Regions from separate parts of the Gordonia hongkongensis genome, predicted to be linked through region 2. Evidence: predicted binding sites of a transcription regulator. Region 2 holds the regulator's gene; the other holds the start of a gene.

Region 1 (14,659 bases), 220 kb from region 2:
GAAACCACTCGGCGCGTGGTGATTCCGCTACTGGAGCACCTGGACGCCCGCGGTTGGACCCGTCGGCTCGACGCCGGGCATCGCGAGGTCGTGCGCTGATCGACGGACGGTGGTCCTGTCGGACAGGTCGCCGCGTGCATCGCGGGAAGAGCTTCCGTCCGAGGCCCCTACCACACGACACCGACAAGTCGACGTCAACGAATAGCATTGCACAGCAGTATGTTTGGCCTTTCCACACGTCTGGATTGGTGTACACTCGAACCTACATTCGCAGCAACGGTTCTCGGGGGAGGTGACCGTCATGTCCGACACCACACACGTCGGTGGCGATTCGACAGCGCCGCAACCGCGTGCCGTTGAGTTGGTGGCTGATCTCCACCGCACCCTCGACAAGTTGCAGACCGTGGATCTGTCGCCGTGTACCGATGCCGAACTCGCTGAAGTGGCCGCGGAGACCGAACGCGCCATCGCACGTCTGACCGTCGCCGGTGACCGGCAGATCGATCAGGCCGTCGCTCGCGACCTGCCCCGCAAGGCCGGCTGCCGCACCCTCATGCAGTACATGACGCACCGGTTACGGGTGTCGAACCCGATGCGCCGCCGTAAGCAGATGGACGCCACCGCCCACCGGACCAGCCTCGGCGGCGAGGTACTCCCACCCGAATACCCCTGCCTCGCCGAAGCTTTCGCACAAGGCGCGGTCGGCACCGCGCACGTGCAGGCCACCCTCGATGTCCTCGACCGCATCCCGGTCGCCGTCGACCACGACATCAAGGTCGCCGCTGAACGGCAGATGGCCGAGATCGCCGAAGCCCATACGCCTGCCGAGATCACCCAGCTCGGCGCGCGGCTGCTTGCCCACCTCGACCCCGATGGCACACTGTCCGACGACACCGACCAGAAACGACGCCGCGGCCTGTGGATCGGACGGCAACGAGCCGACGGGACAGCCAAAATCTCGGGCACCCTGACCCCCGCACTCGCCGCCCGACTCACGATGATGTTCGCCGTGTGGGGCAAACCCGGACTCAACAACCCCGACGACCCCGCCTCGCCCAGCGGGCCGGCCGGTGCCGCCGACCCTGACGCCCTGGCCTCGGCAGTTGACCGCGACGGTCGCACTCTCGCCCAAACGAATCACGACGCGCTCGACGCCGCACTCGCCGCAGGTTTCGCCGACGGGACTCTCGGCACGTCGCACCGCGGCCTGCCCGTGCAACTGATCATCAAGGCCGACCTCGGCGACCTCGTCCGCGAAGCCGGACTGGCGACGACCGTCACCGGTACCCTGCTGCCCATCCGGGACTTGATCGCGATGGCCGGTGACGTCCAGCCGTGGTTGGCGATCTTCAAAGACGCCACCACTGTGCCGCTGCACTTCGGGCGCGGCAGACGTCTGGCCACCCGCGAACAGCGCCTCGTCTCTTTCGCCCGCCCCGACGGGGAAGTGTGCTCGGCACCCGGCTGCGATCAGCCCGCCACCCACATCGAGCTTCATCACGCCGAACGAGACTGGGCCAAGGGCGGACTCACCGACATCGATGACCTCGCCCCTGCCTGTCCCCGCCACAACCGGATGGTCGGCGACCAACCCGGCCAGTACACCACCCGGATCGTCCGGTCCGGGCCAGACGAAGGCCGCTGCGCCTGGCGATTGAACGCCGAACCCGGCGCCCCACCCAACCCCGAATACATCAACCGCCGGCCCGACATACCCACGCGGTTGCAGGCCCACCTGGCACAGGTGCGGCGAGAGATCCACGGACGCACCACGTCCGGCGACGAGTCACGCCCACATGACGCGCGCCGATCATGGTTGAAAACCAGCCACGTCATCGACTACCGGCCACCACGACCCGGACCACGCACACCCCGGCCCTCCCTCGTCGAAGCACACCTCATGGAGTTACTCGCCACCTGGTGAAGTTCGCCGGCTCATCCGCGGTGGTCAGCGCGTGAGGACCACCTTGCCGATCGCCCCTCCGGATTCGGAGATCTGGTGTGCTGTACGAAGATTCTCGATCGTGAAACCAGCCAGTTCACGGTTGACAGTGCTGCGAATCTTGCCGGCGTCGACGAGTTCGGCGACCCGGCCGAGGATCTGGTGTTGCGAGTCGTCTTCCGGTGCGAACAACGGCTTGGAGAACATCAACTCCCAATGCCAACTCTGGCTTTTCTGCTTCAGCGGGAGGGTATCGAGACCTTCCGGCTCGTCGATGGCGACGACCTGACCGTGTACACCCATGATGTCGGCATAGGACTCGACATTCCCGTCCGAGTGGGGCGAGAAGATGTAATCCACGCCGCCCGGGGCGCACGACCGCACGTCCTCGCGCAGGCGTCTCGGGTCGACGACGTGGTGGGCCCCGAGCCCTCGCGCCCATTCCTGCGACTCAGGCCGTGACACGGTTGCGATCACGGTGAGATCAGTCAGGGTCCGGGCCAACTGAATGACCATCGAGCCGACGCCCCCGGCACCCGCCACCACGACGATCGTTCCCGAGTCCGCGGAATCGACCCGCAGCTTCTCGAACAACGACTCCCAGGCAGTGATCGTGGTCAACGGCAGTGCGGCAGCCGCGCCGAAGTCGAGGGACGACGGTTTGAGCCCGACGAGCCGCTCATCGACAAGATGGAACTCGGCATTCGTTCCCGGCCGATCGATCGAACCGGCGTAGTAGACCTCGTCTCCGACCGCAAACCGCGACACCTCGTCGCCGGTCCCGACGACAATTCCCGCCGCGTCGAATCCCAGAACCCGCGGCGGATCGGAGTCACGCAGTCCTGCACGTACTTTGGTGTCCACCGGGTTGACCGAGACCGCGCGGACCTCGACGAGGAGATCGTGCGGACGGGGGTCGGCACCGGCATTGCCGACTCGACGAACGCGTTCGGGTCCTCGACGGAGTCCGCGGCGGCCACAACCAGGGCTGTCATCTCTCGTGTCATGGCGCTAAGGTATCCCGACGACCCCAGTTACCCACAAGGGAGCCTAGTATCCCTTAGAAAGCATAGAGGTTGACGCCATGCCGCCGCCATCCCATCGCGGAGACGCTTACTCTGCATCGTGTCCCTGCCGAGGGATGCTCGACCTTCTCGCCGACAAGTGGAGCGCCCTCGTCATCGGCGCCCTCCGCGATCGACCGATGCGGTTCGGAGAGCTCCGCGAGCGGCTCGACGGAATCAGCCCCAAAGTCCTCACGGCGACTCTGCGTCGGCTGGAGACAGCCGGGATACTCACCCGAACCGTCTATCCGGCGGTCCCGCTGCACGTCGAATACGAACTGACGGAACTCGGGGTGGACGCCGCCGGGCCGCTGGACACATTGCGCCTGTGGGTAGAGGACAACCTTGACCGCTTCCCACATCGGTAACCGACGCAGACAAAGGGACCCATCCCGAAGGATGGGTCCCTTTGTCATTCACGAACTCAGCCCAGTACCAACGACTCTCCGTCGGCACTGACGTTGACCGGCACGACGTCACCGTCGCGGATGTCGCCGGCGAGCAGCTGCTTGGCGAGCTGGTCACCGATGGCCTGCTGCACCAGGCGGCGCAGCGGGCGAGCACCGTACAGCGGGTCGAATCCGCGTGCGCCCAGCCATTCCTTGGCCTTGGTCGACACCTCGAGGTCGAGGCGACGCTGCGCGAGGCGCTTCTTGAGCTGGTCGAGCTGGATGTCGACGATCGACACCAGTTCCTCCGGGCTCAGGGCGTCGAAGATCACCACGTCGTCGAGACGGTTGATGAACTCCGGCTTGAACGCCGACCGCACCGCCATCATGACGTGATCCTTGTCGCCCCCCGCACCGAGGTTCGAGGTGAGGATCAGGATGGTGTTGCGGAAGTCCACCGTCCGGCCCTGACCGTCGGTCAGTCGACCTTCGTCCAGTACCTGCAGCAGCACGTCGAACACGTCCGGGTGAGCCTTCTCGATCTCGTCGAACAGGACCACCGTGTACGGACGACGCCTCACCGCCTCGGTCAGCTGGCCGCCGGCCTCGTACCCGACGTAACCGGGCGGAGCACCGACGAGCCTTGCCACGCTGTGCTTCTCGCCGTACTCGCTCATGTCGATGCGGACCATCGCCCGCTCGTCGTCGAACAGGAACTCGGCGAGCGCCTTGGCCAGCTCGGTCTTACCGACACCGGTGGGGCCGAGGAACATGAACGAGCCGAGCGGCCGGTTCGGGTCCGCGACACCGGCGCGGGCACGACGCACCGCGTCGGACACCGCCTGCACCGCATCCTTCTGACCGATGACCCGGTGTCCCAGTTCCTCTTCCATGCGCAGCAGCTTGGCGGTCTCGCCTTCGAGCATGCGTCCGGCCGGGATTCCGGTCCACGCCGACACGACCTGGGCCACGTCGTCGGGTCCGACCTCCTCCTGCAGCATCACGTCCTGAGAAGGATCCGTGCCGGTCTTCTCGATCGCGGCCTCGAGCTCCTTCTCCAGTCCGGGGACGCGACCGTACCGCAGCTCGGCGGCGCGTCCGAGATCACCGTCGCGCTCCGCGCGATCAGCCTCGCCGCGAAGCCTTTCCAGCTCCTCCTTGAGGTCTCGGACCGCGTCGATCGCGGTCTTCTCCGACTGCCACCGGGCGGAGAGCTCGTTGAGCTTCTCCTTCTGGTCGGCCAGCTCGGCGCGGAGCTTCTCGAGCCGCTCCTTCGACGCCGCGTCGGTCTCCTTCTGCAAGGCGACCTCCTCGACCTCGAGACGGCGGACGATCCGCTCGACCTCGTCGATCTCGACGGGGCGCGAGTCGATCTCCATCCGCAACCGCGACGCGGCCTCGTCGACGAGGTCGATGGCCTTGTCGGGCAGGAACCGCGAGGTGATGTAGCGATCGGAAAGCGATGCGGCAGCGACCAATGCGGAGTCGGTGATGCGCACGCCGTGGTGCACCTCGTACCGGTCCTTCAGGCCGCGGAGGATGCCGATGGCGTCTTCGACCGACGGCTCGCCGACGTACACCTGCTGGAAGCGACGCTCTAGTGCGGCGTCCTTCTCGATGTACTTGCGGTACTCCTCGAGGGTGGTGGCACCGACCAGCCGCAGCTCACCACGGGCGAGCATCGGCTTGATCATGTTGCCGGCGTCCATCGCGGAATCGCCTGTCGCACCGGCTCCGACGATCGTGTGCAGCTCGTCGATGAAGGTGATGACCTGTCCGGCCGAACCCTTGATCTCGTCGAGCACGGCCTTGAGCCGCTCCTCGAACTCGCCACGGTACTTCGCGCCGGCGACCATCGAACCCATGTCGAGGGAGATGACGGTCTTGTTGCGCAACGACTCCGGCACGTCGCCGGCGACGATGCGTTGCGCGAGACCTTCGACGATGGCGGTCTTGCCGACGCCGGGCTCACCGATGAGGACCGGGTTGTTCTTGGTCCGCCGGCTGAGCACCTGCACGACGCGCCGGATCTCGGTGTCGCGGCCGATGACCGGGTCGAGCTTGCCCTCGCGGGCGGCCGCGGTCAGGTCGGTCGAGTACTTCTCGAGAGCCTGGTAGGTCGATTCGGGATCCTCGGAGGTGACCCGTGCGCTGCCGCGCACGGCGACGAACGCCTCGCGCAGAGCCTGCGGTGTCGCACCGAGGTTGTGCAGCAGTTTGGCGACGTCGGAGTCACCGGTCGCCAGGCCGACGACGACGTGCTCGGTCGAGACATACTCGTCGTCGAGTTCACCGGCCAGCTGCTGAGCTGCGGTGACGGCCGCGATCGATTCGCGGGATAGTTGAGGCGTCGAGCTGGCGCCGGACACCGTTGGCATGCGATCGACCAGAGCCTGGGCCTGCGCACGAACGCTCGACGGGTCCACGCCCACCGCTTTGAGCAGCGGCGACGCGATGCCGTCGGACTGATCGAGCAGTGCCACGAGGATGTGGGCCGGTCGCACGTCGGGGTTGCCAGCACTGGCCGCCGCCTGCACAGCAGAACTCAATGCTTGCTGCGTCTTGGTGGTGGGGGTGAAGCTGTCCACTCGCGTGCACCTTTCTCTTAAGTCCAACAGGCTCAAGTATGAGCCATACGCGGTCTACAACGCCAACAGAGTTGAGTGCATTCCGCTCAAGCCTGAAGTTTCTGTGACATAGACCACTTGCTCCAGGATGTCGGGGGTTGGCGATCCCCCGCCCTCACAGCCGTCCAGGCTCGGGACCCGACGCCACAGACTCTCCGGAACGCGACAAACCGATCCGCAGTATTGAACGACGCACAAGTCGGGCGCCTATTCTTGAGCCCGATGTCACAGCTTTCACGCGACAAGAAGAAGCGCCGCGCCCAACGTAAGCGCAAACACGACTCCGGCAGTGGCAACCACTCCAACGTGGTACCGCTTTTCGGCACAGCAAGGCGACACGTTGCTCCCGAAGCATTCAAGTCGTGGCTCCGCGATGAGGTCTTCCCCGGCGACGAGGAAGCTGTCACCCACATCGGGGCGTACGCGTTCATCGTGCTCGACGCCGTCGGGCAGACGAACCCCGGTTTCGATCCGCTCTCCTGGACTACCGACGACGTCGACACCATGGTGTCGATGCTCAACCACATCGAGTCGAACCAGCAGCAGGACGCCAAACCGCTCGCCATCGCGATCGAGACGCTGCGCCGCTACCTGGTCGAGACCGGCATGTGGCTCAGCACCGAATCCGTATCGGCCTATGCCGCCGAGCAGTTTGCCCTTGCCTCCGGGCTCGAGTTACGGACCACGACAATCGAGGAAGTCGACGAGGCCACCGAACGCGCTGCCCTCCTGGACACACAGCCCGTCCGGCGGGTCACCGAGCTGTTGGACTGGCTGGGTCCGCACCGCCCCACCACGCAGAGTCGGTGGCTCAAACCGGCCGAGGCCCGCGACCTCGCCCGCCGACTCGACATCGACTTCCCCGCTCACGTCAAGAGCATGAGCGACGTCGCGTCGTTACATCACCTGTGGGGCTTTGCCCAGGCCCTCGATATCGTCGAAGCCAATACCTCGAGCGCACGTCCCGGGCGCGCCGCCCATCTGTGGCGGGAGGAGCCCCGGATCGACGTGCTGCGGGTGGGTCTCACCGCATGGGTTCGGTCCGGCTTTCCTCGGGAATACAACCCCGACATCGACTTCTCGTCGTCCTTGATCGGCGTGGTCATTAGCGGACTCGGCGATTCACCGCTGAGTATCGCCGAGATCAACGCCTGGGTCCCCAAACTCGGACTCAGCGAGTTCCTCGTCGAGGCAATCCATCGTCGGCTCGAGTTGTACATCGAAGAAGGCTGGCTGACGCTCGAGGGCGACAGGTACGTCGTTCCCGTCGCGTTACGCCCTGCCGTGGTATCTGCGCTCCCCCTGCCAGGACCTCCGCAGGACTAGACTTGGTCGGCGGCGCAGGGATCCGCTGACGTCCACAGTGCGCGATCGGTAACGGAATCCAGCACACATCCCGCACTCTGCACATCTGTTCGCGCAATATGGATTGAGTGACCACAGACAACTCCACCGGGCCGGTGATCTTCATCCTCTTCGGGTCGACGGGCGACCTCGCCAAGCGGATGGTCCTGCCGTCGCTGTACGAACTCCACCGGCGAGACCTGCTCCCCGACGGATGGCAGCTGATCGGCAACGGACGCGGCGACCGGACCGACGACGAGTTCCGGCAGCACGTGAAGGACGCCATCGAGGAGTTCGGTCCGGACGGGTCGGTGTCATCGGACGAATGGGAAGCGTTCGCCGAGACCCTCCGCTTCGCCGGCGGCGGGTTCACCGTCGACAACCCCGGCCGTCTGCCAGAGGTGATCGACGCGGCCCGTGACGCCGTCGGCGACGGTGCTCAACTGGTCCACTATCTGGCCCTCCCACCGACCACCTTCGTCGACTACACGAAAGCCATTGCCGCGCACGATCTTGCGAAGGGATCCCGAGTCGTCTACGAGAAGCCGTTCGGAACGTCCCCCGACGGCTTCCGGACTCTCGACAAGGCAGTCCACGAATCCCTGGACGAGAAGCAGATCTACCGGATCGACCACTTCCTGGGGAAGGAGAGCACCCAGAACCTGCACGTCCTCCGTTTTGCCAACGGGTTGTTCTCGGGGGTGTGGAACCGCGAACACGTGGCAGAAGTCCAGATCGACGTCCCGGAGATTCTCGACATCGCCGACCGCGCCGCCTTCTACGACGCCACCGGCGCATTCCTGGACATGATCGTCACCCACCTGTTCCAGGTGGCGGCCGAAGTCGCGATGGAACCCCCGGTCTCGCTCGGCGCCGACGACCTGCTCGACGCGCGGGAGTCGGTCATCGCGGCGTTCCGGCCGCTGGACCCCGCCGAGGTGGTCTTCGGCCAGTACGAGGGGTACCGCGGCACCGAGGGCATCCCCGAGGACTCCACCACCGAGACATTCGCGGCCGTGCGTCTGTGGGTCGACACCGACCGCTGGCACGGCGTCCCGTTCCTGCTGCGGACCGGCAAGATGCTCGACCACAGCTCCCAGCGACTCAGCCTCGTGTTCCGCTCCCCCGCCGACGGTCCGCTGACCGATAACCCGAAGGACGGCACCGTGCTGACCTTCGATCTGGCCGGCGACGGTGCCATCGATCTGGCGGTCACCGTCAAGGAACCGGGTTCGGGCACCGACCTCTCCGTCGCCCACATGACCGAACAGCTCGACGAGGTGGCCGACGGCCTGTCGCCCTATGCCCGACTCATCGTCGACGTGCTGCGCGGCGATCGGTCGCTGTTCACCCGACCCGATGGTCTCGCGCATGTGTGGGAGGTGGCCGCACCGGTGCTGGCGAATCCGCCGGCGCCGCAACCGTATGCGGCTGGATCGACCGGCCCCGCGGCCGCCGACGACCTGTGCGGCGGGTCCGGCTGGATCTGAACGCGGACATGAGATCCGGTTGTGGTTTGTCCCGGTTACCGGCACAAAACGCAACCGGATCCCGTGGCGCTCGGTTCAATCGCCAAGCCGTCGATCGAGATTGATGGCCGCGCTGATGAGTGCGAGGTGGGTGAACGCCTGCGGCATGTTGCCGAGTTGTTCGCCGGTGAGTCCGACCTGCTCGGCATAGAGGCCGAGGTGATTGGCGTGGGTGAACATCTTCTCCAGCGCCAGCCGGGCGTCGGCCAGGCGGCCGACCCGGGTGAGTGCTTCGACATACCAGAACGAGCACAGGGAGAACGTCCCCTCGGCACCGTCGAGCCCGTCGTGCCCGCCGTCGGTGTCGTACCGGAACACCAGGGAGTCGCTCACCAGTTCTTCCTCGATCCGCTCGAGCGTGCGGAGGAACCGATCATCGGTGGGCGACAACAACTTCACGGCGGGGATGAGCAACAGCGCGGCGTCGAGCCGATCGGAGTCGAGCGTCTGGACGAAGGCCCCCACGTCGTCGTTCCAGCCCCGCTCCATGATCTGCAGGAAGATGTCGTCGCGGGCCTTCATCCAACCGGCGACGTCGCCCGGTAGACCGCGCTGACGACTCATTCGGATCATCCGCTCGAGGGCCACCCACGACATCACTCGCGAGTAGACGTAGTCCTGCGGCTTGCTCCGCACCTCCCAGATGCTCTGGTCCGGACGATCCCAGTTGTCGACGAGCCATCCCGCCACCGTGCACAGATGCGTCCAGGACCCGTAGGAGATCCCCGGTCCGTACTTGTTGTACAGGTACACCGAGTCGATGAGCTCGCCGTAGATGTCCAGCTGGAGCTGGTCGGCGGCGGCGTTTCCGACCAACACCGGCGAGGTCTGCCGGTAACCCTCCCAGTGGTCGAGTTCGGTCTCCTTCGGCGGCGGATCCCCGTCGACGGTGTACATCAACCGCAGCGGTCCCAGATCCCCCGCTTCGTCGGCGCCGTCGTCGAATCGGCAGGTCAGCCAGTCCATGAAGGCGCCCGCCTCGTCGGTGAAACCCAGCCGCAGTAGCGCGTAGAGCGTGAAGGCGGCATCGCGGATCCACACGTAGCGGTAATCCCAGTTCCGTTCGCCGCCGATCTCTTCGGGAAGCGCGGCGGTCACCGCGGACACCACCGCCCCCGACGGTTCGTGCGTGAGCAGTTTGAGCGTGAGCGCCGACCGGTGCACCATCTCCCGCCACCGGCCCGTGTAGGAGGAACGCGAGACCCAGTCCTGCCAGAATGCGACCGTCGCGGCGACGACCGCGGGAGAACTGTCATGGTCGAGCACTTCCGACCCGATGGGGTCGGGGGCGAGGACGAACGTCACGCACTGACCGGTCTCGACGGTGAAGTGGGCCTGCGCATCCCGGTCGTCGACGGTGTCGACATCGACCGTCGACGCGAGATGCAACACCAGATCGTCTGTCTCGAAACGGAGTCGGCGTTCGTCCTCGACGACGACGGTGTGCGCCTGGCGCCCGTAATCGAACCGCGGCGCAACCGTCACGCGGAACTCCACGGAGCCGCGCACGCAGGAGACCCGACGGATGATCCGCGTGCGATGGTCGGGATCGTGCGGGCGCGCGATCGGCATGAGGTCCTGGACCTCGGCGACACCGTCCTCGCTCAGGAAGCGGGTGACGAGCACGTTGGAGTCGGGGAGGTAGAACTGCCGCGTGGTGACCTCTCCGTCGATGGGTTCCACGGTCCAGGCACCGCCGCGGCGGGCGTCGAGCAACGAACCGAACACACTCGGCGAGTCGAACCGCGGACAACAGAACCAGTCGATCCGCCCGTCGACTCCCACGACGGCCGCGGTACGCAGGTCCCCGATGACACCGTGGTCGGCGATCGGCAGATAGTCACCGGTGGCGTCGGCCGTCGTCGCGCCGTCGCATCGAGCCGTCGCAGCCGCGTCCTCGCCTGATTCGGAAGGGGTGCTCATGCCGGCCATTCGGTGCCCGACCCGTCCCGGATGGGCGGAGGTCCAGCGCGACCGTGCTGCATTGATTGCGCGCTCGTAGCCGTCTTAGTTTGAACACCCTAGCCAGCGAGCGTTCGCCGCACCTCCGCCTAGTACTTCAACCGATTTGTAGTCCGTGATGCCCCGGCGGGTCAGTTTCCGATCCGGCCTTCGCACAGGCCCGTGGCGCCGACGTTTTCGATCGCCGCCAGGTCCACGAAACCGCTGATGACCCCCTCTATTAGGATTCGCGCATGACGAACCCGAGGAGCCACGATGGCGCTTGATGACGGCGAATTCGGTCGCTATCGAATCGTGGCCAAGATCGGCCAGGGCGGAATGGGCCAGGTCTTTCGGGCCTTCGACACCCTCACCAACCGTGAGGTTGCGCTGAAAGTCCTCCCCTCGGAGTTCGCTGACAACACCGAGTTTCGGACCCGGTTTCAGCGTGAGGCGGACTTGGTAGCCGGACTTCGCGAACCGCACATCGTTCCGATCCATGGATTCGGCGAGATTGAGGGCCGCCTGTTCCTCGATATGCGGCTCATTGACGGCGTCGATGCGCGCTCCATGCTCGAGTCTCAGGGTCCCATGAGTCCTGAGCGCGCGATCGGGATCATTGATCAAGTGGCCGCCGCCCTCGACGCCGCGCATTCTGTCGGACTGGAGCACCGCGACGTCAAGCCCGAAAACATACTCGTCGCCCACCGTGATTTTGTGTATCTGATCGACTTCGGTATTGCCCGCGCAGTCAACGAGACAGGCTTGACCCGCACTGGCCTGGCCGTCGGAACCTTCGCGTACATGGCACCCGAGCGCTTCGGTGGCAACTCAGACCATAGGTCTGACGTCTACGCACTAACCTGCGTTCTGTACGAATTGCTCACCGGCGCTGCGCCATTTCCCGGCAACAGCATGGAGCAACTGATCGCCGCGCACCTGCACGAATCGCCACCCAAGCCGACGGAGCGGCAGCCGTCTTTGCCTGCATCAATCAACAATGTCATCTCACACGGAATGGCAAAGGCACCCGATCTACGGTACCGCTCTGCTGGAGAACTGGCCGATGCCGCCCGTCAGGCCCTGACGGGAAGCGTAGGTACGCCGTCCGGTGACGGACTGGCACCTGCGACAGTGCTGTCGGGAGAAGTAGCTAGCGAGCGTCTGAGTCCCGTAGCGCACGATCTCTCCCACGCTGCCCCAGTCGAGGTAGCTTCCAAACGCCGTTCCAAGCCCCGCCATTGGCTAATCGGTGGCGTCGGTGTCGTCGTTCTTGTCGTTATCGCTCTCGCTGTCGGTTTAGTCGTAACGCGCACCGAAGCCGGGAGCCCGTCAGCGCCGGAAGCATCCATTCTCGGCGAGAATGGAGGCGCCTCACACGATGGCTCGGAGGGTCCGCCTGCGCCTGGAGGGGCAAGTCAGACAGCACAAGATGTCGAGATCGCTGGCTTCACGCAGGTTGGTACCGACGTGTCGGTGCGTCTCCGGAACCCAAATAGGGACCTCGGACTTATCCGGACCCCGTTCGAGGCGACGCTGCTCGGCGAATCCGGGGAGATACTTGCCACAGTCGGTCAGGGCGGACTCCCCGGCGCAATCGTCAACACCATCTATCAGCTGCCACCGGGCGGCGAATACGGTATCAGCGTGGCAGCGCCCGGGAACTCGAAAGTTGCGTCAGTCGAAGTCGTGACGTTGGGAACGTGGCATGAGTGGCCTTCGATTAGCCCTCCGGAAGTAACCGTCAAAGGCGCCGCAATCGCCGATCAGTCCTCTACCTACGGCCCCGGCGTGACAGGCCGAATTACGCTGGATGGTGGCGTCCCGAGCAACATCGTGGTCATGGCCTACGTGCGTACCCCAAAGGGAACAGTCGTCAGCAACGTGATCGTCGACTGCGTCAAGGCCGCACAGCCGCGAGCGTTCCAGACCCACAGTTTCTCGCAGGTCAGCGGTCCGTTCGCGCTCGAAAAAGTACTCGCCTATCCAACGGCCGTAGAGGGAGTTGAGCCTTCCTATAAGGCCTGTTAGCGACGCTCATCACGCTGTGTTCGCCAATGTGCCGATCTGGACCACGCTGATATCGGACACTCGGAGCGACACGCACCCCTTGACGGAAGGACTCGCGCCGGTGCCGACAAGCAGCACGAGCATGACCGACGACGCCGCCAACGTCTTCGCCGACGCCAAGGCCTACGCCGACGAGCCGCGACTGCACGCCGCGATGGCCCACCTGCGGGCACACAATCCGGTACCGCGTGTCGACCACGGCCCCTACCGGCCGTTCTTCGCGATCACCAAGCACGCCGACATCATGGACATCGAGCGCGACAACAACCTGTGGCTGAGCGAACCGCGTCCGGTGTTGACCACCGCCGCCGCCGACGATGTGGCACGTGCTCAGCTGGAGTCCGGTGCCGGACTGCGCACCCTGATCCACATGGACGACCCGCACCACCGCAAGGTCCGCGCCATCGGCGCCGACTGGTTTCGTCCGAAAGCCCTGCGCGACCTACAGACCCGCGTCGACGAGCTCGCGAAGCGCTACGTCGACAGGATGCGCGACATCGGACCCGAGTGCGACTTCGTCGAGGAGATCGCGGTCGGCTTCCCGCTGTATGTGATCCTGTCGCTGCTGGGCCTCCCCGAGGAGGACTTCCCGCGGATGCATCAGCTCACGCAGGAGTTGTTCGGCGCCGACGACGTCGAATACCGGCGCGGAGCAACGCTCGAGGAGCGGATGGCGACACTGCTGGACTTCTTCGCCTACTTCAGCGAACTCACCGCATCACGCCGCGCGCACCCCACGGACGACCTGGCGTCCGCCATCGCCAACGGCCTCATCGACGGCGAGCCCCTGTCCGACGTCGACACCGCGTCGTACTACGTGATCGTGGCCAGCGCCGGGCACGACACCACCAAGGACGCCATCTCCGGCGGCCTCCGGGCGCTGATCGAGAACCCCGGTGAACTCGAACGACTTCGACGCGAGCCCGAACTCGTGGGGACCGCGGTCGAGGAGATGATCCGGTGGACCACACCGGTCAAGGAGTTCATGCGCACCGCTGCCGAGGACACCTCGGTGCGCGGTGTGCCCATCGCCAAGGGCGAATCCGTTTATCTCGCCTACACTTCGGGCAATCGGGACGAAGACGTCTTCGACGACCCGTTCACCTTCGACATCGGCCGGTTCCCCAACAAGCATCTGTCGTTCGGCTACGGCGTCCACTTCTGTCTCGGCGCCGCTCTGGCCCGGATGGAGATGCGGAGCTTCTTCGCCGAACTGATCCCGCGGCTCGACTCCATCGAACTGGCCGGGACGCCAGAACTGGCCGCAACAGTGTTCGTCGGCGGTCTCAAACACCTGCCGATCCGGTATTCACTGCGCTGACGCCGATCTAGTTCGAGGACCCCGTCAGGTCTCGACAGTCAGATCGACCCGCTCGTCGTAGAAGCAGATGAGGTCCCGGACGGGCTCGGCGTCGGTGAGCGGATCGGTGTAGGTCCATGCCACGTCGGGAATGACCTCGTCGCCGACGACGGCCGACCAGTAGGTCGCCTCGCCCTTGTACGCGCACACCGTGACGGTGTCCGACGGCACGAGCAGATCCATCCGGACGTCCTCGCGCGGCAGATAGTGTCGGGGCGGCAGATGGGTTTCGAGCAGCAGGGTCGGGCGTCGGCTGTCCGCCAGGACCGAACCACCCACCGTCACCACCACATGTCTGCCGGTGTCGAGGCAGTCGATGCGCTGGAACGGATCGTGCGGATGACCGATCGCCGTCTGCTCCTCTTCGCGCCACTCGTCGAAGGCCGCCCAGTC
Region 2 (14,659 bases):
CGCATCACGAGTGAAAGAGGACGCGGCCATCGAGCACCGAAATCGCGGAGACCACGAGGAACGGCCCGCCGCACGTTTCCGGGCTCTTCGCCACGGGCCGGCCACCGGTGAGATATCCGGACACCCCCACCTTTTCTACGACAACGCCGATCACGTCCTCAAACAGGTCCGGATGCGCGAATGGCATGTCCGCGTCACCATCGCCGTACTGGTCGCGGTCTGCGGAGCGCTCGGCACGATCGCGCTCTTCACGCCGAGTGGCACACAGGGATCCGTCCCGCGCTCGATCGCCCTCGGCATCGTAGTCGCCACCACGATCCCGATGGCTTACGTGGTCAGCCGGGTCCACCTCGGCGTGATCTGGTGGACCAAGCAGTCGTCGATAAGAGGATTCAACACCCTGTTCGTCCTGTGGGCCGACGCTGTGCTGACCGTCGCGATACTCGCCATCTTCGACATCATCCTGGCCCAGTTCTGCGCCGTGATCTTCGCCGTCATCGGGTCATATGTGGCGCATTTCGTCCGGTCCCCGGTCGCGTACGCCCACATGATCTACTCGAGCATCGCGGTCTGCGCGATGGGCCTCGTGTCCTGGGCAGATGGCACTCCGGTGTTGAACGTCCTGTTCACCACCCTCGCATTGTTGGTCGTCACCAATGGCACCACGGCCCTTCATCGCAGTTACACATCCGATTTCCAGCGATCACTGAAACATCAGCTCATCATGGCGAATACCGATTCGCTCACCGGATTGCTGAATCGTCGCGGCTTCATCTGCGCGACGACGACAATGCTCTGTCGCAGCCCCGCCCACCCGTTCGCATTGGTCACCGCGGATGTCGACCGGTTCAAGGCCATCAACGACGAACACGGTCACGCGACTGGTGATGACGTCCTGGAGCGGGTCGCGGCGATTCTGCAGGGGGCCACCGACGAGCAGGCCATCGTCGCGCGACTCGGCGGTGACGAGTTCGCGATCGCGACGCTTGCCGACGAGACCTCGGTGCGCGCGCTCGCCGAACGCATCCGTGCGCGGCGCATCACGATCCCCGGTGGCGCGACCGCGACGATGAGCCTGGGGATCGCCGTGGGGGTCACACCGGGCGGCCACATGTCCGCCGACGACGCCGACGCCTTCATCCGGCACGAGTTCGATGTCGCCGATGACGCGCTCTTCGACGCCAAGGCCGCAGGCCGCGACGCCTATGTGGTGGCGGGGCGCACCGCGGCCTCCCGGTCCACCGGAGGACGCCCGGCTACAACAGCACGCCCGGGTTCAGCAGACCGTCGGGGTCGAGAGCCTGCTTGATCCGAGCCGTCAGTTCCATGACGTCGGGCCCCACCTGGTCGGGCAGCCAGCCCTTCTTCAGTCGCCCCACCCCGTGCTCGCCGGTGATGGTGCCGCCCAACTCGATCGCGAGGTCCATGATCTGACCGAAGGCGACCTGCGCGCGCTTCGCCTCGTCCACATCGGCGGGGTCGAAGACGATCAGCGGGTGCGTGTTGCCGTCGCCGGCGTGGGCGATCACCGAGATCATCACCCGGTTGCCGGCCGCGATCTCGGCGACACCGTCGATGAGGTCGGGCAACGAGGGCAGCGGTACGCCGACGTCCTCGAGCAGCAACGATCCCAGCTTCTCCACCGCCGGGATCGCCGCGCGGCGGGCCGCGGTGAACGCCTCGCCCTCGACGGGGTCGTCGGTCGCGAAGACCTCGCCGACGCCATTGGACTCGAACGCCTTCCGGATGAACTCGACCTCGGCCGCGCCGGCCGCACCCGGGGCGTCGGACTGGGCGACGAGCAGCGCCCCGGCCTCTCGGTCGAGGCCCATCCGCAACAGGTCCTCGACGGCGTTGATGGCCACCGAGTCCATGAACTCGAGCATCGCGGGACGCATTTCCCCGGTCACCGCCAGCACCGCTCGGCTGGCGTCGTGCACCGAACCGAACACACCGACGACGGTGCTCGCGGGGCCTTGCGGTGGCAACAGCCGCAGGGTGACCTCGGTGATGATCCCGAGCAGCCCCTCGCTGCCCACGAACAGCTTGGTCAGCGGCAGGCCCGCGGAGTCTTTGAGCTGCTTGCCGCCGACGCGTACCGCCCGGCCGTCGGCCAGCACCACCTCCAGGCCCAGGACGTAGTCCGTGGTGACGCCGTACTTGACGCAGCACAGTCCGCCCGCGTTGGTGGCGACATTCCCGCCGATCGAGCAGATCTCGAACGACGACGGGTCCGGCGGATACCACAGCCCCGACGCGGCGGCCGCGGCCTTCACCTCCGAGTTGAACAGTCCGGGTTGGACGACGGCGGTGCGCGTCGCCGGGTCGACGTCGATGTCCCGCATCTTCTCGGTGGACAGCATGATCGCGCCGTCGACCGCCGTCGACCCGCCCGACAGACTGGTACCCGCACCCCGCGTGATGACCGGGACACCGTTGGCGGCACACCAGCGAACGGTGTCCTGCACTTCGGCGGTGGTGGTCGGCCGAACCAGCGCGAGCGGGGTGCCGGCCGTCGGATCGGCGGCACGGTCCTGCCGGTAGCCGGCGAGGATGTCGGCGTCGGTGACCACCATGCCGTCGGGAAGGGAAGCGGCCAGCGAACTCGGGTCGGCACTCATCTGTTCAGAGTATTCGCAGACCGAACGACCACGGTTTCAGATTGATACATGGCCGGAAACGCCGGGCACCGCGACAATGAGCGACGTGAACGATTTCAACGCGACCGTCATCAACGAGTTCCGCTCCAACAACGGGCATGTGGACACCGCCGGCTTTGGCAAGAACCTGGTGCTCCTGCACACGCTGGGCGCCAAGTCCGGCGAGCCGCGGATCAGTCCCCTGTTCGCCCTGCCCGACGCCGACAGCTGGCTGGTGATCGGCTCGTACGCCGGTTCGCCGAAGGCCCCGGCGTGGGTGCACAACCTGCGGGCACATCCCGGATCGGTCGCCGTGGAGGCGCCGGCGGAGAACGGCGTCGAACGGCTCGACACCGCGGTGACCGAAGTCGAGGGTGACGACTGGGAACCCGCGTGGCAGAAGTTCATCTCGGCATCCGAGCAGTTCCTGAAGTACACCGAGACCGCGCAGGGCCGCCGGTTCCCGATCTTCCGGCTGACACCGGCTCGCTGACCCCGGCTCGCGGACAACGCGGTTACCGCCGTCGGCCCGCGAACGCCACTACCCTGGCAGGGTGTTCGAGGTTGGCGAGAGCGTGGCCGGCTTCACCATCGACGACTTCCTCGGTGGCGGGGCGAGCGCCGATGTGTTCCGGGTCCATCGCACCGGCGACGACGGGGACCCATCGTGCGATGGGCCGCTGGCCCTGAAGGTACTGCACCCGAACGCGTCCGACCACGCGCGGGTCCGGGAGCGCTTCGAGCGGGAATTCGGGATCGCGTCGCTGCTCGACCATCCGCACATCGTGCGCATGATCGAGCACGGCGAGATCGCCTCGCCGCGCGGGTCGCTCGGGCCGCGGCACCTGCCGTCGATGTGGCTGACCATGCAGTACATCGGCGGCCCCGCGGCGACCGCACTCGTCCCCGAGCGCGGCGACGAGCCGGACATGGACACCATCCTGCGGGTGGCGATGCAGATCGCCGATGCGCTGGATCATGCGCATTCGCAGGACATCCTGCATCGCGACGTCAAACCCGCGAACATCCTCCTCTCCCGCACCCCGCGATCTGTGGGTACACCCCTCGACGCCTACCTCTCGGACTTCGGGATCGCCCAGTTCCTCGACGACACCCGTCCACTCGCGCGCAACGGTCGTGTGCAGGGTTCCATCGGCTACGCCTCGCCCGAACTACTGCAGGCCCAGAAGCTCACCCCCGCAACCGATTTCTACGCATTCGCGTGCACGCTCGTCGAACTCATCACGGGCACACCGCCGTATCCGCGGAACACCGCTTTCGCGATCACCTATGCCCACCTCAACGACGACCCGCCGAAACTCACCCGACGCCGCCCCTGGCTGCCGTCGGCGATGAACTCGATCTTCGCCAAGGCGCTGGCGAAGTCACCGGAGGACCGGTATCCCTCGTGCACCGCCCTCGTCGAGATCCTGACCCGGCTCATGCGGGACGTGCCCGTGCCGGAGTCGCCGCAACGCTCGACCTGGTGGCCCCGCGGCCGGTGAGCGGTCAACCCGCCGCGTCATCGATCGTATAGACACGAACAGCGGTGTCGCGGAAGATCTTCCGCAGAGCCTCCGAACCCCACTGGGACACACAGTCGACGAGCGCGCCGACCAGCACGTCGACCGCGGCGTTGGGCCGGTCGATCGGATAGTTGGACCCGAACATGATGCGGTCCGACCCGAAATGGGTGACGATGTGCTCGACGAAGGGACCGATCATCTCGGCGAGCGTGGCCTGACCGCCGATGTTGCCCCACCGTTCGTGACCGTAACCCAGTATCGGCATCGCCAGACCCGACAGCTTGACGACGACGTTGCGGTGGTTCGCGAGGGTCGTCATCCGTTCTCGCCACAATCGCCAGATGTCCGCGCGCGCAGCGGCTGTCGCGCCGGTGCGGACACCGACGGGACCGAAGACCCCTGCCGGGATGCCGAAGTGGTCGAGGACGATCGTCGTGTCGGGGTACTCCCGGGCCAGCAGGATGACGTCGTAGAGCTGATGGGAGTACACCGACGCCTCGAAGACCAGATCGCGGCTCGCGAGTTCAGCGAACCCCTCGAGGAACGCCGTCGAGGACAGCAGGTTGTCGGTGTCCCCGCCGTCGCGGACTCGCGGATCAGGATGTCGGGACGCGACGATGCGGATGCCGCGGAACCGCGGGGAGGCCGCGAACTGTTCGTCGAGCATGGTCGCGAACGTGCGGGTCCGCGGATCGCCGTGCGAGATGACGGCGCCGAGGCGGGGGGTACCGGCCTGGCCGAACGGCAGGCTCTCGAGATATCGGGTCTCCTCGACGGCGGTGCTGTCCACCGGGGGCTCCGCGGCGTCGGCCACCTCGCGGCGCCAATGCGACTCGACGTGCACCACCGTGTCGATCGGTACCCCCACCACGGTCGGCACCAGCGCCGCATCGGTGGCGTACTGACGCGGCTCGTAGGCCCGGGCCACGGTGCGCGGGGTCAGGATGTACTCGCGGTCGGCGCGCGAGACGACGAGCGGAAACACCCGGTCGCCCAAGGTGGGGACGAACCCGTACAGCCGCGACGCCCGCGTGGCCGCCCACGGGGTACGCCGCGGGTTCCAGTGCTGCACATGGGCATCAACGATGCCCATGAGGACCCCTTCGAGGGACGTCATCCCCGTACCTTGCCACACCTCATCACTGTCCGACATGGGATGCCGGATCCTGAATTGTGACGTGTTGAAGGACTAGTGTGGGTCTCTTGAACCGGGTGGGGAGACGAGCCGCGACGGAGGTGTGATCTTTTCGAGATGGCGACACATACGCGCCACGCGCTGCATCAGCTGCGGACGGCTGTCAATCGACAGCCCGACCGGTTCGTCACCAACGTCTACACCCGGATGTTTGCGATCGATCCCGACCTGCGTGACCTGTTCGGGGTGTCGATGGCGGCCCAGCGAGTGGCCTTCCATCGGGTCATCGACCATGTGCTGGAAGCGATCCCGGCCGAGTCGGGTCACGCCGAACTCGTGGAGTTCCTCGCGCAGCTCGGACGCGACCATCGCAAGTTCGGGGTCGAGCCCGAGCATTACCACGTGATGTACGCCGCCCTGATGGGCGAGTTCGGCAGCCTCATGGCCGGTTACTGGGACGCCGAGACCGAACAGACCGTCTCGCAGGCGATGATGCTGGTCACCGGGGTCATGCGGGGCGCGGCCGAGAGCGCGACCCATCCTGCGCGCTGGACCGCCGAGGTCGTCGAGAAGTACCGGATCACCCGGGACCTCGCGGTCGTCCGACTCCTCGCCCACTCGCCGCTCACGTTCAACACGGGCCAGTACCTCGAGGTGCACACCCCGCAATGGCCCAAGCAGTGGCGCAATCTGTCCCCCGCCATCCCGCCCAACCCGGCCGGTGAACTGGAGTTCCACGTGCGTGCGATCCCCCGTGGAACGGTCAGCACCGCGATCGTGAGCGAGACCAGCATCGGCGATGTGTGGACCCTCGCCCAGGGGCACGGGACGCTTCACGTCGACCGCGACAGCAAGGTCCTCATGGTGGCGGGCGGGACCGGGCTCGCACCGCTGCGGGCGTTGTTGATCGAGATGTCCATGCGCGCGGATTCGCCGGAGACGCACATCTTCTACGGCATGCGCTACCCGGGCGAGCTCTACGACCTGACCGTCCTGCGCCGCATCGCGTCGACCAATCCCTGGCTGCGGGTCACCGCCGTGTCCCAGGAGGAGAGCGATCCGTGGTGGATCAACGCGGTGGCGACACCCGCCGAGCTCGGCATCGACCACGAGATCGGCACCCTCGCCGACGTCGTGGCCCGGTCCGGTGACTGGCAGGACCGTCAGGTGCTCATCGCGGGATCACCGCAGATGATCGAGAACACCCGACGCACGCTGATCATCGCGGGCGTCCGGGCCAGCCGCATCCAGCACGACCCGGTGTTCTGAGCCGGCACAGGAGTTGACTTCCCCGAACCGGTTGCAGCTCAGGGGACTTCGAGGCTCGGCTCGCTGCCGGCCGGAGCCGTGACCGTTTCGGTCTCGGTCACGGTGTACGTCTCGGGAGCCGACTCGGTCACCGTCTCCGTTCGAGTGACCGGACGCGGGGTGCTGGTGACCGTCGTCGTGCGGACGGAGGTCTCAGTCTCGGTCTCGGTGACCGTCGCCTCCTGGGTCGAGGTGACCGCTGCCGGTGTCTCGGTCACGGTGACGGGCGCGGGTTCGGCGACCGTCGACTCGGCGGTGACGATCAGCGTCATCCCGACGGCGGCCAGGAACACGGCCGCGCCGATGGCGGCGCCGACGAACCACCAGCGACGTCCCGTCGACGTCCGCGGGGCGACGGGGGGTGCTGCCGCGGCGACCACCGCGGCGTCGGCCGCACCGAGGGCCGAGGCCAGCGCCGGGTTGTCCGCGACGGTGACGGGGCGTTGCGCCGCGTACTCGAAGGCCGGCGCGATGCCGGGGAGTTGCGCGCCGGGGCCGACCACGATGACCGACGTGATGTCACGCCCGCGCGGCAGGCGGGTGACCGCCGTCGCGAGCCGGGTCGCCGCGTCGGGGTCGGTGACCGAGGCGATCTCGCCCGGCGCGAAGTCGGTCGTGCCGAGGACGGCGCCGGAAGACGTGTCGACAGTGGCGAGGGTCGTGCCGGCGGCCGGCGCGGCATCGCGATCCAGGTCGACGACGGCCACCACCCCACCGCGCGTCGCATGCGTGCATGCGATCTCGGCGAGTGCGGCGGCATAGCCGGTGACGACGACCTTCTCCGTCCACGACGGCCCGGTGCCGGCGCCCGGCGCGAAGGCCCGAGCCAGGTGGTCGCGGACGTCTGCGCGGGACGCCGAGATCCCGATGCGGTCGACCTCCACAGGGACGGAATCGACGAGTTCGAGGATCGCGGCCTCGGCACCGGCCGCCGACGCGTCCGGGAGGTCGACGAGATTGCTCGCCAGGACGTGGCCGTCGGCGTCGCGGACCACCGAGCTGATCTGGTCGTCGACGACGGAGATACCCAGGACCACGAACCCTGGCATCGGACCGTTTCCCGGTACCTCGGACATGGTTCACCTCCCGTCGCCGACCTTGCTGTGGCGTTCTGACCCGCAAGCCTAGCGGCTGACGCGAGGACCGGGGCATCCGGCTGTGTCCGGCGTCCGGCTCAGATCGACTCGGCAGCGTGCTGGGTGTACGCGGCGTCGCGCACCGCTTCGTCGGTTTCCAGGCCGGCGCCCAGGGCGCCGCCGACGGTCGCGAGTGAGCAGGTGAGCCACGCGACCTCCAGATAGTCGGTGAAGCCGACAGGGTGGTCGAGCGTCGCACCGATGACCTGCGGTACCACGAGGCAGAGCGCGCCGATCGCGGACAATACGAACAGCGCCGCGTAGAACGCGCCCACACCGAGAACGACTGTGATCATGGTGACGATGTTGAACAGCGCCACCTGTTCCCGCGTCTGTCGGGAGCCGCCGCGTTCCCACAGGTCGGCACCGATGATCAGCGTCGCGGTGATCGCGATGATCGAGCCGAGCGCCACCGCGGTCAGGCGAATCCCACCGAAAGTGTCTGCGAGAAGCCAGATGTCGGCGGTGACGAGCGCGAAGACCCCGGCCGCGATCGCCCCGGTGAGGGCGCGGGTGAGCCCAAGCGCGAGCCGCCACGGGCGGTTGGCGCGCACCATGCCGGTGAGCAGACGCAGGTTCCCGGTCAGGACACGCGCGGTGAACGCGGTGCCCGCCTCGTCGACGTCGGTCCCGAGTTGGCGGACGCGATGGCGCAGCGCCGACCGCGCCGGCGACTTCTGGTGACCGCGGAGATCGTCGGCGTCGGCACCGAGGAGTTGACCGACGAGTCCGGTGATGATGCCGCGGGCCCGCTGCCGCACTCCGGTGGCGCCGAGTGCCGGCACCGAGAGGACCGCGACGCCGTGCACTGCGTTGGCATGCGCGACGACCGGACGTTTGCCGACGTGCAGCGGCAGGTCGGTCAGGCAGAGCACCAGATCCCACTCGTGTTCGAGCAGAAGATCTCTCGTGGCGTCGACGATCTCGGCGTCGCCGGCCGGCGGCTGTACGACGCCGGCCTCCAGGAGATCCAGCTGCCAGCGCGCGCCGGGGAAGGTCGTCTGGATGTGGTCGGTGAGGTCGGCTTCGATGAGCTTGCGCGCCAGGCCGATCGCCTGGCCCGGCGCGGCGACGACACCGAGGACGACGACGGGTTCATCCGAGGCGTCGGACTCGGTCGACGTACCGGTGGCGGAGTCCATCGGCGGTCCGGCTCAGGCGAACCGGGCCGCGAGGGCCCGCAGGGTGCCCTCGATCCCCTTGCCGTTCTTCTTGTCGTAGCCGATGAGTTCCATGATCTTCGGTACCCGGAGCGTCGAGTAGTCGAAGGTCTCGGTGACCGCGGTCGTGGTCGGTGACGTCGACTCGAGTTCCCACCGCCAGCGGTGCCCCATCGGGTGCTGCCATTCGACGACCCGACCGGGTTCGAAGTCGGTGACGGTCGAGGTGATCTTGTACGGCACGCCGTACTGCTTCATCCCGACGCTGAAACGCGCCCCACGGGTCAGCGTCTCGGGCCCGTCCACAGGGGTGTCGCGGACCGTGCCGGAACCGTCGAGCTCCGGATGCCGATGCGGATTCGACACGAGCGCGAACACATCGGCGGCCGGGGCGTTCACGACGACCCGGCGCGAGACCTTGTGCGGGCCGGAGTCGACGGTGGTGACGGGTTCAGAAGCCATACGCTCAACGTTACGCACGTCCGTGGGCTCGCGTCGAAACCACGTCAGTCGGTGGTGCGTTTGCGTCGCGGCTGCCAGACGACCAGGGCGTTGGTGCGCGGCACCGGGACGAGTTCGCCGCCGCGGCGGGTCCGCGACGCTTGCACCTCGTCGGTCAGCTCGCGCACGCGGTGCTGGAGCGCCTCGACCTGATTGCTCAGGTCGATGATGCGTTTGATGCCCGCGAGGTTGACGCCTTCCTCCTGCGAGAGACGCTGGATCTCGCGCAGGAGTTCGACGTCGCGGGACGAGTAGCGGCGACCACCGCCACTCGTCCGTTGCGGGGTGACCAGACCCAGGCGGTCATAGGTCCGCAGGGTCTGGGCGTGCATGCCGGCGAGTTCGGCGGCCACCGAGATCAGGAAGGTCGCGCCATCACCGTCGAAGTTGCTCGCACCGGCCATCACTCATCGCCCCCAGTCCGCCCGCGGGTCGAAACCGCTTGCCCGCTCGGCCTGGTCGTAGGCGCGCATCGCCTCGACCGCGGCCTCGTCGAGCTTGTTCGGAACCGCGACCTTGACGGTGACGAGCAGGTCGCCCGCCCCGCCGGAGCGCTTGGGCACCCCACGACCGCGCACGCGCAGCGTGCGGCCGTCGGTGGTGTTCGGCGGGATCTTCACCCCGACCGAACCCTCCAGGGTCGGAACCGAGACCGTCGCTCCGAGAACGAGTTCGGAGATCCGCACCGGCAGCTGCACCCGAAGGTCGTTGCCGCTGCGGGTGAACTGCTTGTGCGGGGTCACGTTCACGACGACGTAGAGGTCACCCGACGGGGCGCCACGACGACCGGCCTCGCCCTGCCCGGCGAGCCGGATGCGCTGACCGTCCTCGACGCCGGCGGGGATCCGGACGTTGATGGTGCGCGCCCGGACCTTCACGCCGCTGCCGTCGCAATCGGTGCACGGGTCGTCGATCCGCGACCCGGTGCCCTGGCAGTCCTGGCAGGGCTCGCTGAATCCGAACGCGCCCTGGTTGCGGCTCACGAACCCGGAACCGTTGCAGTTCGCGCACACCCGCGGACTGGTCCCGGGCTTGGCGCCCGAGCCGTGGCAGGTGGTGCAGGGCGACGGACTCGTCACCCGCAGGGGGACGGTCGTGCCGAGCGCGGCGTCGGAGAACGAGAGCGTCGTCTCGGTCTCGAGGTCCTTGCCACGACGCGGCCGGCTCGCCGTCGAAGTACGTTGCGTTCCGCCGCCGCGGTTGAACAGGCCGTCGAAGATGTCGCCGAAACCGCCACCGCCGCCCCCGGTCTGTGCCCCGCCGAACAGGTCGCCGAGGTCGAAGTCGCCACCGCCGCCGGTGGTGTAGGTGGTTCCGCCGCCGGGGAAGCCACCCGGGAAGCCGTTGCCGCCGCCGCGGAATCGTCCGCCGGCGAACATGGCGCGTGTCTCGTCGTATTCCTTGCGCTTCTCGGCATCGCCGAGGACGCTGTGGGCTTCGGACACCCGCTTGAAGCGCTCTTCGGCCGCGCTGTCACCCGGATTCGCATCAGGATGCAGCTCGCGCGCGAGCTTGCGGTAGGCCTTCTTGATCTCTTCAGCCGAAGCGTCAGAAGCAACGCCCAGGTCCTTGTAGAAGTCGTGTTCTAACCACTCACGTTGTGGTGCCACCAGACGTCACCTCCTTGAGTTCTGTTGTCTGGATTGAAGTTTCAGTTGGGGCCACCTGCTCCCTGAGGTGCGAGCCGACCACCTGCTCCCCGAGGTGCGAGCCGACCATGTGCTCCCTGAGGTGCGAGCGAAGCGAGCCACGAAGGGTTCGTCGCCCTTCGTGGCTCGTCGCTTGCGCTCCTCGCACCTCAGGGATCAGTGGTGAGTTCGCCCACTCAGGATCAAGCGACGGTCGTTCTATTGTGCACCGGGCGCGTCGCCCGCGGGAGCGGGATCGGTGACCGTCACCATCGCGGTGCGGATCACCTTCTCGCCCAGGCGGTAGCCGCATCGGTACACCGATCCGATCACCGGGTTCGCGCCGGTGCCGTCGTGCTGCACGGCTTCGTGGAGTTCGGGATCGAACTCGTCACCCGCCGCACCGAAGGCCACGAGACCTTCGGCGGCCAGCACACCGGTCAGCTTGTCGGCGACCGCACGCAGCGGACCGCTGTCGAGGTCGCCGTGTTCACGGGCACGGTCGAGATCGTCGATGATCGGCAGCAGCTTGTCGATCAGGATCTGCTTGCCGTAGGCGACCGAACCCTGCTTCTCCTCGGCGGCACGCCGCCGGAAGTTGGCGAACTGGGCGCGTTCTCGCTGCAGGTCGGCCGTCAGCTCGGCGACGCGGGCATCCGGTTCGTCGGCTGCGGCGTCCGGCTGCTCCTCGGTGGCCTGTGACATGTCGGTCTGCTCGTCGACGACCGGTCCGGCATCGGCCGGGCCGGGTCCGGCGGCCGGCTCGTCGCGCACCTCACCCGTCTCCGGGTCGATACGACGACGGTCGGTCACCGTCACCGGCTCCTCGCCGGACCCATTCGACGAATGGGCTCCTGCGGTCACTTGTTCTCCTTCGAGTCGGCATCGTCGACGACCTCGGCGTCGACGACGTCGGGATCGCTGTCGGCCGCGGCGGACTCACCGTTGGGGGACTCGGCAGCGGCGCTGGCGTAGATCGCCTGGCCGAGGGCCTGCGACTCCTCCGACAGCTTCTCGATCGCGGACTTGATCGCCACGGTGTCGTTGCCCTTGAGCGCTTCCTGCGCCCCGGCGACGGCCGCCTCGACCTTCTCCTTCAGCTCCGCCGGGACCTTGTCCTCGTTCTCCTTGAGGAACTTCTCGGTCTGGTGGACCAGCGACTCCGCCTGGTTGCGGGTCTCGGCCTCCTCGCGGCGCTTGCGGTCCTCGTCGGCGTGCGCCTCCGCGTCCTTGATCATGCGGTCGATCTCGTCCTTGCTCAGGCCGGAACCGTCCTGGATGCGGATCGAGTTCTCCTTGCCGGTGCCCTTGTCCTTCGCGGTGACGTGCACGATGCCGTTGGCGTCGATGTCGAAGGTCACCTCGATCTGCGGGACACCCTGCGGGGCCGGAGCGATGCCGCCGAGCTCGAAGCTGCCGAGCAGCTTGTTGTGCGAGGCGATCTCGCGCTCACCCTGATAGACCTGGATCTGCACCGACGGCTGGTTGTCCTCAGCGGTCGTGTAGGTCTCCGACCGCTTGGTCGGGATGGTGGTGTTGCGCTCGATCAGCTTGTGCATCACGCCGCCCTTGGTCTCGATACCGAGGGAGAGCGGGGTGACGTCGAGCAGCAGCACGTCCTTGACCTCGCCGCGGAGCACACCGGCCTGGAGTGCGGCGCCGACGGCGACGACCTCGTCCGGGTTGACGCCCTTGTTCGGCTCACGGCCACCGGTCAGTTCCTTCACCAGGTCGGTGACGGCCGGCATACGGGTCGAACCACCGACGAGCACGACGTGGTCGATGTCGCCGACGGAGATGCCCGCATCCTTGATGACGGCCTGGAACGGTGCGCGGGTGCGCTCCAGCAGATCAGAGGTGATCTTCTGGAACTCGCTGCGCGAGAGCTGCTCGTCGAGGAACAGCGGGTTCTTGTCGGCGTCGACGGTGATGTAGGGCAGGTTGATCGAGGTGCTCTGCGAGCTCGAGAGTTCGATCTTGGCCTTCTCGGCGGCCTCGCGGAGACGCTGCAGGGCCATCTTGTCCTTGGTCAGGTCGATGCCCGAGGTGCTCTTGAACTTCTCGACGAGCCAGTCGACGACGCGCTGATCCCAGTCGTCACCACCGAGGTGGTTGTCACCGGAGGTCGCACGGACCTCGACCACGCCGTCGCCGATCTCGAGCAGCGAGACGTCGAAGGTACCGCCACCGAGGTCGAAGACCAGGATGGTCTGTTCCTTCTCACCCTTGTCGAGTCCGTAGGCCAGGGCGGCCGCGGTCGGCTCGTTGACGATCCGGAGCACGTTGAGGCCGGCGATCTGGCCGGCTTCCTTGGTGGCCTGACGCTGCGCGTCGTTGAAGTAGGCCGGGACGGTGATGACCGCGTCGGTCACGTCCTCACCCAGGTACGACTCGGCGTCGCGCTTGAGCTTCATGAGCGTGCGCGCGCTGATCTCCTGCGGGGTGTACTTCTTGTCGTCGATCTCGACGGTCCAGTCGCCTTCGCCCATGTGGCGCTTGACGGAGCGGATGGTGCGGTCGACGTTGGTGACCGCCTGGTTCTTGGCGGGCTGGCCGACCAGCACCTCGCCGTTACGCGCGAACGCGACCACCGACGGGGTGGTCCGTGCGCCTTCGGCGTTGGCGATGACGGCGGCTTCGCCGCCTTCGAGCACGGCCACCACCGAGTTGGTGGTACCGAGGTCGATTCCAACAGCACGAGACATGTTTGGCTTCCTCCTAGTTTGCGGGTGTGCACCCGAGTCCTTGTCCCGGGGTCTCGCGACCGCGGGGATGTCGTGGCGAAACTCTGCGGGACCGGACTTCAGTGCGTCCGACTCATGTCCTACTGAAAAAGTAGATCCGAGTCAAACCGACTTGAGTCTTCGCCGCTCAGGTTTCTCGAAGTGTGCAACGGGGGTGGCCGACGGATTGTTCCCGGATCGTCGAAAAAAGTTGAGCGGAGTTCGCTCAATGTCGGCCGGGGCCTCAAACGCGTATGACGTTGAGCCCGGTTTCCGGGCACAACGTCATACGGATGCGTGGCTTCTTCGACCTCGCCATCGCCGGGGCCCCGGGCCCGCAACTTCCACGGTGGTCAGTACGCCACCACCCCAACACGCTGCGCCTCCGTTAACCATCGGTCCCGGTCGCGTGGGGGCTACGGTCGATACATCCCCTCGACGCGGAGGTGGCGATGACCAAGACCACACCGAGCGATCCGCGATGGGTGCCGTGGCGGGTCGCGCCGACGTCGGGCTTCGAGGTCGACGACCCGACCGGGCGTGGCGAGGTCGAGATCGCGCAGATCGACGAGCGACAGTTTCTCGTGCGCAACGCCTTCCGGTTCTCCGATCCCGCGGTCGAGGAGTACCTGGTAACACAACTGGTCGAGCGAGGACAGACGGAAGCCGATGCGCGGGGCGCCGTCGACGCGGCCCGCGCGTTTGTGCCCGGCGACGACAACCCCACCGACCTCGCCTCGATCCCCCGATTCCTGCGCTGGTTCGAGAACCCTTACGGCAGAAACTCACTCGCGGCGCTCATCCACGACGAGCTCATCACGGGCACCGTCAACTCCGGCGCGCTCGGGAGTGACACCCTGTCCGACCGGTTCTTCCGCGAGATGATGCGGGCGTCCGGCGTCC

What was found. The regulator HspR, encoded in region 2, represses chaperone genes until heat shock. The targets are predictions, from matches to a motif close to ANNTGAGTNNNNNNNACTCANNT.
Region 1: a site for HspR is predicted at 6,053-6,075, ahead of clpB (ATP-dependent chaperone ClpB). Genes of this name have one in related genera too.

Annotation. Positions count from the first base shown of each region.
Region 1 is NZ_CP095552.1:4,448,051-4,462,709, forward strand. Features, by position in the region: gene selB (selenocysteine-specific translation elongation factor) at 1-99, shown strand, start outside; gene MVF96_RS20090 (HNH endonuclease signature motif containing protein) at 302-1,924, shown strand; gene MVF96_RS20095 (zinc-binding alcohol dehydrogenase family protein) at 1,949-2,806, opposite strand; gene MVF96_RS20100 (winged helix-turn-helix transcriptional regulator) at 3,084-3,374, shown strand; gene clpB (ATP-dependent chaperone ClpB) at 3,431-5,983, opposite strand; gene MVF96_RS20110 (hypothetical protein) at 6,245-7,348, shown strand; gene MVF96_RS20115 (glucose-6-phosphate dehydrogenase) at 7,456-8,856, shown strand; gene MVF96_RS20120 (glycoside hydrolase family 15 protein) at 8,932-10,827, opposite strand; gene MVF96_RS20125 (serine/threonine-protein kinase) at 11,113-12,867, shown strand; gene MVF96_RS20130 (cytochrome P450) at 12,989-14,227, shown strand; gene MVF96_RS20135 (DUF427 domain-containing protein) at 14,252-14,659, opposite strand, start outside.
Region 2 is NZ_CP095552.1:4,672,098-4,686,756, forward strand. Features, by position in the region: gene MVF96_RS21110 (GGDEF domain-containing protein) at 11-1,309, shown strand; gene MVF96_RS21115 (FAD-binding oxidoreductase) at 1,257-2,621, opposite strand; gene MVF96_RS21120 (nitroreductase/quinone reductase family protein) at 2,707-3,132, shown strand; gene MVF96_RS21125 (serine/threonine-protein kinase) at 3,194-4,144, shown strand; gene MVF96_RS21130 (amidohydrolase family protein) at 4,149-5,282, opposite strand; partial or broken gene MVF96_RS21135 (FAD-binding oxidoreductase) at 5,406-6,569, shown strand; gene MVF96_RS21140 (hypothetical protein) at 6,608-7,684, opposite strand; gene MVF96_RS21145 (hypothetical protein) at 7,783-8,886, opposite strand; gene MVF96_RS21150 (SRPBCC family protein) at 8,899-9,366, opposite strand; gene MVF96_RS21155 (heat shock protein transcriptional repressor HspR) at 9,411-9,809, opposite strand; gene dnaJ (molecular chaperone DnaJ) at 9,813-11,015, opposite strand; gene grpE (nucleotide exchange factor GrpE) at 11,253-11,897, opposite strand; gene dnaK (molecular chaperone DnaK) at 11,894-13,738, opposite strand; gene MVF96_RS21175 (DUF1353 domain-containing protein) at 14,209-14,659, shown strand, end outside.